One region of the Bacillus safensis genome, then DNA from elsewhere that is predicted to be linked to it. Evidence: riboswitches for the same ligand, from Rfam matches in the RefSeq annotation. Region 1 holds a riboswitch; the other holds the start of a gene.
What was found. Region 1 has a riboswitch for S-adenosylmethionine ahead of metK (methionine adenosyltransferase). Riboswitches for the same ligand answer to the same signal wherever they lie in the genome.
Positions count from the first base shown of each region.

Region 2: linked by a shared signal. The riboswitch ahead of AAYR28_RS15055 (methionine ABC transporter ATP-binding protein) and the one ahead of metK (methionine adenosyltransferase) in region 1 are both predicted to bind S-adenosylmethionine.

Region 1 is NZ_CP154909.1:2,691,311-2,696,146, forward strand. Features, by position in the region: gene asnB (asparagine synthase (glutamine-hydrolyzing)) at 1-748, opposite strand, end outside; gene metK (methionine adenosyltransferase) at 897-2,099, opposite strand; SAM riboswitch class I at 2,295-2,429, opposite strand; gene pckA (phosphoenolpyruvate carboxykinase (ATP)) at 2,656-4,242, shown strand; gene AAYR28_RS13785 (DUF2584 domain-containing protein) at 4,285-4,527, opposite strand; gene AAYR28_RS13790 (alpha/beta hydrolase family protein) at 4,567-4,836, opposite strand, start outside.
Region 2 is NZ_CP154909.1:2,908,763-2,913,598, forward strand. Features, by position in the region: gene AAYR28_RS15040 (carboxymuconolactone decarboxylase family protein) at 181-549, opposite strand; gene metQ (methionine ABC transporter substrate-binding lipoprotein MetQ) at 857-1,678, opposite strand; gene AAYR28_RS15050 (methionine ABC transporter permease) at 1,693-2,361, opposite strand; gene AAYR28_RS15055 (methionine ABC transporter ATP-binding protein) at 2,354-3,379, opposite strand; SAM riboswitch class I at 3,534-3,642, opposite strand; gene AAYR28_RS15060 (SCP2 sterol-binding domain-containing protein) at 3,745-4,086, opposite strand; gene AAYR28_RS15065 (thioredoxin family protein) at 4,207-4,509, opposite strand; gene AAYR28_RS15070 (toprim domain-containing protein) at 4,522-4,836, opposite strand, start outside.

The DNA.
Region 1 (4,836 bases):
TCACAGAATCATAGATTGCATCGCGGACTTCTTCAATCAGCTTTTGTTCTTGAGTTTGCTCAGGCTTGAATTGAACTTTCCAGTAAGTCTTAAATTCAATCTCCTGTCCTGGGCGTAAAGTAAACTGATGACCTGGCTCTACTTTGTGCACCTTTTGATCAAGTGTATTTGGCTCAGGTACGAACTGGAATGACATGTATTGCTGCAAAGCAGTCTCATCAAATAAAATGTTCTCGTTCACTGCCATCAAGCTTTTGCGTTCAGATGCAAAGTACACTTGCTCATCCAATTGTGTAAAATAAAGCGGTTTGATGCCGAAAGGATCTCTTGCGCCATATAATAATTGCGCTTCTTTATCCCAAATTAAAAATGCAAACATGCCGCGAAGCTTAGAAGCCGCTTCTTCTTTATAATGACGGTATGTAGCAAGAAGTACTTCCGTATCAGAATCTGTGCTGAACGTATAGCCTTTTTTCACAAGCTCTTCCTTCAGCTCCACATAGTTATAAATTTCTCCGTTGAAAATAATCCAATACTTTTCATCTTCATAAGAAAGCGGCTGCTTTCCGTGCTCAACATCTATAATACTTAAACGTCTAAATCCAAATCCTACATGCTCATCATGAAAGTAACCCTCATCATCCGGACCACGATGAACGATGAGACGATTCATTTGTTTAATTAGCTCTTCCTGTTCAGTAGTTTCGGACAATGGACGGTGATTAAATACACCAACAAACCCACACATATTATTGCCTCCACGTTATGTTATTTCTTAAAAGTAGACCTATAATTAGACAGTATTTTGTCCGATTTTGTTTCACATTTTTTCGCTTTTTGAAGATTTTTTTTTAATCAAAAGGAAAACCGCTTAAAATAAGCGGTTTTTTATGTTGTTATTGTCCCAATGCTTCTTTGCGAAGTGTATCGGCTTTATCCGTTTTTTCCCACGGAAGATCTAAGTCGTGACGGCCGAAATGTCCGTATGCAGCTGTTTGTTTGTAGATCGGACGGCGCAGGTCTAGCATTTTAATAATGCCAGCTGGACGAAGATCAAAGTTTGCACGAACCACTTCAATTAATTTTTCTTCTGAAGCTTTTCCTGTCCCGAATGTATCAATTGAAATCGATACAGGCTGTGCAACCCCAATTGCATAAGCAAGCTGTACTTCACAAGAATCTGCAAGGCCGGCAGCTACGATATTTTTCGCTACGTAACGAGCAGCGTATGCCGCAGAACGGTCAACCTTCGTTGCATCCTTACCTGAGAAAGCACCGCCTCCATGACGAGCGTATCCGCCATACGTATCAACGATGATTTTACGTCCAGTTAAACCAGCATCCCCTTGAGGTCCACCGATCACGAAACGGCCAGTTGGGTTAATGAAGTACTTTGTCTGTTCATCAATCAGTTCACTTGGAACGACAGGACTGATGACATGCTCTTTTAAGTCACTTTGAATTTGTTCAAGCGTCACTTCTGGTGCATGCTGCGTAGAAATAACCACTGTGTCAATACGAACTGGTTTGTTTTGCTCATCATATTCAACTGTGACTTGTGTTTTTCCGTCTGGACGAAGGTATGCAAGTGTTTCATCCTTACGTACTTCTGTTAAACGGCGAGATAATTTATGCGCTAGTGAAATCGGCAGCGGCATGAGCTCTTCGGTTTCGTTATTGGCAAAACCAAACATCAATCCTTGGTCACCTGCACCAATCGCATCAATTTCTTCTTCCGTCATTGTTCCTTCACGTGCTTCAAGTGCTTTGTCTACACCTTGCGCAATATCAGCAGACTGTTCATCAATTGATGTAAGTACAGCACATGTTTCCGCATCAAAACCATATTTCGCACGTGTGTAGCCAATTTCCTTAATTGTGTCACGCACCGTCTTTGGAATATCGACATAAGTAGACGTTGTAATTTCACCGCTTACTAATACGAGACCGGTTGTAACAGAAGTTTCACAGGCAACACGTGCATTTGGATCTTTCTTTAAAATTTCATCCAAAATGCTGTCTGAAATTTGATCACAGATTTTATCCGGATGTCCTTCTGTCACTGATTCTGAAGTAAATAAACGACGATTTTGACTCATAATGGCTATTTCCTCCTGTACAAGACCACATCATCCCAAGATGAGGCCTCCAATATGATACGGAACTCGTTCCCTCTTATATTTGAAAACGTTTATATTAGAGATGTTATTGGCAATTTGTTCATATGATATCCCAAAAATAAAAAAACCATTTCCTTCATTGCGAGGAAAGGGTCTGAGATCGCATGCCTTTCACTCTTATCGCTCAAGGTGTTCTTGTACCTTGCATCAGGTTAGCACCTTGGTTTCTCAGCATTTTCATGCCTTTTAAATAAGAAACCGGTTGCTGGGCTTCATCGGGCCTGTCCCTCCACCAACTCGGGATAAGAGTATCCGTTCAATAAGATATCTTATCTTAAACCCTTGCGTCATGTCAATGCTTCATAAGAATTATCTCCCTCTTTTTTCTCCTCACCATTAGCATCACCAAAAAGCATATTTTCATAGCAGAAATGAAAAAACACACACAAAAATTTTTAAATAGTATAGACTATTATTATTAATGTGTTATACTAATCGAAACAAACAAATTCAACGGTAAAGGAAGGGTTTTTTTATGAACTCAGTGGATTTAAAAGAAGATTTGCAGTCATTGCTCTCATTAGAAAATACGCACCAAAATTTATCTGTTCCGAAACTTGTTGAAAAGATTTTGGCACGTAATGAAGGCGTTTTAACATCAACTGGAGCTGTCCGCGCCACAACTGGAGCCTACACAGGACGTTCGCCTAAAGATAAATTTATCGTCAAAGAAGAAAGCTCTGAACATAAAATCGATTGGGGTCAAGTAAACCAGCCGATCTCCAAAGAAGCATTTGACCGTTTATATACAAAGGTTGTGTCATACTTAAAAGAACGTGATGAACTGTTCGTCTTTGAAGGGTTTGCAGGCGCTGACGAAAGATATCGTATGCCGATTACAGTTGTAAACGAATTCGCATGGCACAATCTTTTTGCCAAGCAGCTATTTATCAGACCTGACGGGTCAACACCTTCTTCAAACGAAAAACCTTTCACCATCTTATCTGCACCGCACTTTAAAGCAGATCCTGCAACAGATGGCACAAACTCTGAAACGTTTATCATCGTTTCTTTTGAAAAACGCACGATTCTTATCGGTGGAACAGAATATGCAGGAGAAATGAAAAAGTCCATTTTCTCTGTGATGAACTACCTGCTTCCTGAGCAAGATATTTTATCCATGCACTGCTCAGCAAACGTAGGTCAAGAAGGCGATGTCGCCTTATTCTTCGGGCTTTCAGGTACTGGGAAAACGACGCTTTCTGCAAGCGCAAGCCGCAAGCTGATCGGAGACGATGAACACGGCTGGTCTGGCACAGGGGTCTTCAATATCGAGGGCGGATGCTATGCGAAATGTGTGAACTTAAGTGAAGAAAAAGAACCTCAGATCTACAAAGCGATCAGCTTCGGATCAGTTCTTGAGAACGTTGTGCTTGATGAAGAAACACGTGAAGCGGATTACGATGATACTTTCTTTACTGAAAATACACGCGCTGCTTACCCAATCGAAATGATTGATAACATCGTGAAACCAAGTATCGCAGGACATCCATCTGCCATTGTCTTCTTAACAGCTGATGCGTTTGGCGTCTTACCTCCAATCAGCCGTTTAACAAAAGAGCAGGCAATGTACCATTTCTTGAGCGGGTACACAAGTAAATTAGCTGGAACTGAGCGCGGTGTCACATCACCAGAAACGACATTCTCTACTTGCTTCGGTTCACCATTCCTTCCGCTTCCAGCTCACGTCTATGCTGAAATGCTTGGCAAAAAGATTGATGAGCACGGTGCAAAAGTATTCCTTGTGAATACAGGCTGGACTGGCGGAGGCTACGGTACAGGCAAACGAATGAATCTCGCTCATACAAGAGCAATGGTGCAGGCAGCAATCGAAGGTGACCTTGACAATGCCGAGATGATTACTGATGACATCTTTGGCTTACACATCCCGCTTCATATTCCTGGTGTACCAGATGAAGTGCTTCAACCTGCTAAAACATGGGATGACCAAGAGGCTTATCAAGAAAAAGCACACTTCCTTGCCAATGAATTTAAAAAGAACTTCCAAAAATTCAGCCACGCGGCAAGTGACATTGAAGCCAAAGGCGGTCCACTCGTATAACCAAATGAAAAAAGCTGAGGAGAATAAAATCCCTCAGCTTTTTTAGTTTGTTGAATGCAAGGACACAAGACGGTACGTCACCTTCGTGACATTGTCTGTCAGCTCCAGCTTTTCAACATGTGCTGTCCCTGTTTTTTCTCCTTCTTTCGTTTTGCGCACCTCAAGTGGAATATTTAATGGATAAATGCGGTATCCATCCTTCATGAGTTCAAATACATTTTCTTCAATTCTTGTCTCTTTTCCCTTTGTGACAATCATTGTATTAAATTCAACAGGCATTCCCATAATGAAAATCCCCCTACTTTCTATATTTCGTTATACTGCTTATTTTACCACATTTCCGCTTTTTCGGCTGTGCATCCATGTGGTCAGCCTTCTCACAATTTCTCGATTATGCTGCGGCGGGAAATAGTGGTTGTATCCGTGGAAATACCATGTCTCCACGGATTTCCCGTGCTGGCGCAGCGCATCTTCTAACAAATACGCATGCTCAATCGATACATTTTGGTCCTCTTCTCCGTGGATGATAAGGACAGGTGCTTCAATTTTGTCCACATCATTTAAAGGGGTTCTGTTCTCATATGCCTCTGGCAC
Region 2 (4,836 bases), 220 kb from region 1:
GTGTACTATGGTCCGAACAAATAATAAACCATTCCCTTCCTTGAGTGTAGCTTTATTGTAGCAAACGTATGCGGCTTCACTCAAAAGGGATATGACACCCTATGCTGGCATATTTTCTCACACAAACGGATGAGAAGCGCTCAACTCCCTGAGATGGAAAAATACCGTGTTATGCTTCCCTTAATGCGTCTGTCCTCCAAATTCATCAATACATTGCTGAACGACAGTGATTCCTTGGCTTAGTGCTGCTCCGCCGCCAAAAGCTGCCGCCACGCTGACAACCTCCAGCAAATTCTCTTCTGTCGCCCCTTGATCGAGCGCTCCCTTTGTATGATAAATCATGCAGTATTCATCCTGCGCATGAATACTGATACCGAGGGCAATCATTTGTTTTTCCTTTTGCGTTAATGAATCGCTTTGGAAGCACTGCTCCGTAAATTCATTGAATTTCTTTCCAAACACCGGCATTTTCTTCTGGAATTCACCCATTGCGGTTTTATAATCAGTCAGTGATTGCTGCATGGATCCGCTCATATGCTGTTCATTCATCTTGATTCCATCCCTTCAGGTCATTTGTACGTTTTTATTATGAGCGAGATTTGAAAAAATACACAAAAAACCTCGCTTTGGTAGAAGCGAGGTTGCAGATTGTTGATTAAGGGCTAAAATGATCTTTATTTTAGCCCTTTATCTTCCTTTCAGCGTGATAGAAAACCTTTGCAGCCCTAGGAAGGGCGAGTACCGGAGCGGAGCGAATTTGACATTCGTGAGCACCGGAGCGCAGAACTGACAAAGAATGCGAGGGTTTGTCTACATGCTGAAACCTCGCTTTGATAGAAGCGAGGTTGAAATGTTGTTATTCAGATACAGGCAATACTGCACCGTCATATTTTTTGTCGATGAATTCTTTGATTTTATCAGAGTGAAGAACTTCCATTAGTGCCTTGATCTTATCTGATTTTTCGTCACCTTTGCGAACCGCAACGATGTTTGCATATGGGTTGTTCTTTGTTTGCTCAAGTTCAATTGAATCTTTTTTCGGATTCAATTTATTTTGGATCGCATAGTTGACGTTGATGAATACAGCATCGCCTTCACTGTTTTCATAAGCTTTCGCAGTTAATTCAGGCGCGATTTTTTTGAATTTTAGGTTCTTTGGGTTTTCTTTAATGTTTTTTACTGTTGCGTTGATTGTATCAACCTTTGGATCAAGCTTGATGACACCAGCATTTTGCAGCAGGGCAAGCATACGGCCTTGTTCAGCTACGTTGTTTGTCATGATGATTGTGCCGCCGTTTGGAATATCTTTTACAGATTTGTATTTCTTAGAGTAGATACCGAAAGGCTCAAGGTGAACCGCACCAGCACTCACTAGGTTATAATCTTTGTTTGATTTATTTTCTTCGTTTAAGTAAGGGATATGTTGGAAAAAGTTCGCATCCACTTCTTTTTCAGCTAACGCTTTGTTGTACATTTTATAATCGCTAAGCACTTTCACTTTTAAATCGTAGCCTTTTTCTTTTAGAAGTGGTTTTGCTTCTTCAAGAATTTCGGCATGAGGCGTTTTTGAAGCGGCAACCGTAATGGTTTTGCTTTCACTTGCGTTATTTGATGAACCGCACGCAGCTAAAATACCTGCAAATGCTAGAAATAGTGCACTTAATATCAATTTCTTCATGAATAAATCCTCCCTTAACGTTTATCAATTTTATTTGTAATCAAATCACCGATTATTTGAATAATAAAGACGATGATGAGAATAAACACAGTAGCTACAAGTGTGACATCTGTATTACCAGATTGGTACCCTTCCACATAGGCGAGGTCACCAAGTCCGCCTGCTCCAATTGCACCTGCAATCGCAGTAGAGCCAATCAGAGCAATTGCTGTTACGGTAATACCTGAAATAAGGGCTGGCAATGATTCTGGCAGCAATACTTTGAAAATGATTGTCGACGTTTTCGCTCCCATTGATCGTGCTGCTTCAATGACTCCTTTGTCTACCTCACGCAGTGCAATTTCGACAAGACGTGCATAGAATGGAGCTGACCCTATGACAAGGGCAGGGAGTGCTGCATTTGGGCCTAGAATCGTATGCATTAAGAATTTCGTGAACCCTAGTAATAGAATAATTAAAATGATAAAAGGAATCGATCTGAAAATGTTGACGACAGCGCCGATGACAGCATTAATCGGTTTATTTTCCCAAAGACCGCCTTTACTCGTTAGAAAGAGTAATAGTCCAAGGATGATACCAATGGCAAAAGCAAATGCCAATGAAATGAGTGTCATATACACTGTTTCACCTGTTGCACTCCAGATGACGTCTAAATCAACGTTCGGAAACCATTTCTCAAACATGTGTCATCACCTCGATTTCAACCTGTTTGCTTTGGATATAGGCGATGGCTTTTTCTACCTCGGTCTCTTCTCCATTAATGTGGATAAAGAGTGTTCCAAACGCGCCTTCCTGCGTTTGAGAAATCTTCCCTTGAAGGATATTCACATCGACGTTGAAGGATCGAATGATTTCAGTGATCAGCGGCTGCTCGGCAGAATCTCCGATAAAGGACAATCGTACGACCTGACCTTCTTTTACTCGCTCTAGCACATGCTCAATTGTTTCTTTCGCTTCCTCTGGTTCTGCAAGCTGTTGCACAAATCGTTTCGTCATTTCTTCCTTCGGTTGTCTGAAGACGCGTAATACTTCGCCTTCTTCGACAATGCGTCCATTTTCCATGACCGCAACGCGATGACAAATTTTGCGAATGACGTGCATTTCGTGTGTAATGAGCACAATCGTGAGCCCTAATCGTTTATTGATATCCGCCAAAAGCTCAAGGATCGAATCGGTCGTTTGCGGATCTAGCGCAGATGTCGCTTCGTCACATAGAAGAACCTTTGGATCATTCGCTAATGCTCTCGCAATGCCGACACGCTGTTTTTGCCCGCCGCTCAGCTGAGACGGATACGCATTTTCTTTTCCTTCTAAACCGACCAATTTAATCAGTTCATTCGCACGCTCTCTCCGTTTTGATGTCGGTACACCTGCGATCTCAAGCGGGAACATAATATTTTGTCTCACCGTTCTTGACCAAAGCAAATTAAAGTGCTGGAAGATCATGCTGATTTCTTGTCTTGCTTTCCGAAGTTTCGCATTCGATACTTCATTGATCCGGTTGCCTGCCACTTCAACAATTCCTTCTGTTGGCAGCTCCAGACCGTTTAATAGGCGAATAAGCGAGCTTTTCCCTGCACCGCTATACCCGATAATTCCGAATATTTCACCTTTATCAATATCTAGGTTGACGTCTTTCACGGCATCAACATTTCCGCTTTTTGAATGGTACGTTTTTGATACATTCTGTAAATAAATCACAGTCTGATCACCTGCTTTCTTGCTGAATCTATAGGTTGCCATCACATACATTATTTATTCTTCTTTCTGTCATGACTCTAGCCTGACGCCAGGTCAGTAAAAAAGACCTAACTGCAACGCAAGCAGAAAGGCCTTTTATGTCAATTACGCCTTTCTCTCATCTTTCAAAGCGCTGCGGCTTTGAGTGAATTGGCACCAATTTCAGCTATGCTGACGGTTGCCGGGTTTCATAGGGCACGTCCCTCCACCTCTCTTAATAAGAGAAAATATGTTGTTTTATGTGATGTTCATGTTTTTACTAACGTAGAATATCATGCTACCCGAGATATGTCAACGCTGTAAATCGTTAATTTCCAAGTAAACAACTACGTTATCATTTTTCGGAAAAAACCGTTCGTCAGCCAAAGCACTGCCTCTAGTCTAAGGAGCGCACGGAATGACCCTTTGACTTTGACTTGTCCCCTGCTGATTAACTGCTGTAAGGACATATCTCCGTCTAATAATTGAAGAATTTCTTTCCTCTCACCATAAAAGATGAGATCCGATAACTCAATTGCAGGTAGTTTCTTCACTTCACCACGTTCATCCACAATCAATGTACAAGAGTCAGTTTCCGCCTCAAATGTAATCTTCAAGGATGATGATGAGAGCAGCGGCTTTAATAATAAACGCTGCCCTGTGTTACCATGGGCTTTCACATTTTCCACATGTATAACCTCCCTGTCATTTGGTTATACATAACATTTCTCTACAAACATCTTCTTGTCCTTTATAAATAACTCGACAAATTTTCAAATGAATTTCTTGAAATATGACAAAAAACCGCTTTATTTAGCGGTTTCAATCATTTCATGAAGATATGGAACTGAGTGAAAGGCATAGCCTTTTTGCACCAATTCACCTTTTTTAAACAGGAGAAAGCAAGGAACACTCTCAATTTCAAATGCTTTCGCAAAGCCTGGTGAATAGTTTAAATTGTTTTCGTAAAATGGTACATCCGGCTGCATGGCGTCTACGACTGCCAGCATTTTCTTTGCCAGCTGGCATGTTCCGCAAAACGGTGTATATAAGTATAAAAGAAATAAATCGTCCTCTATCTCCTTGAATTCGTGTTCTTCAATCTCTTTCATATACGTCCACCCTCATAAATATTTCGAATGAACATCAATGTTTGCAGCTAATAGGATAGATGCAATGTGGGCTGACGGTGAAGCGGCCACTTCGCGGTACGTTCTGTCGACAAAAAGATGAAGTGCTTCAGGGAATTCTTTTCGAAATTGCTTCCGCAGTTTGTCGCCTGCATCGTCACTGTCAGCTAATATGTAAACGTCTTTCCCCAATAAATCGTCCACAAGCTGATCCAGCTTCGATGTACTGATCGTGCCATTGGTGCAAATGATGGTAACAGGTTCACTTATGACTTCTTTTAACTTTTGTTTGTCTGTTTTACCTTCTAC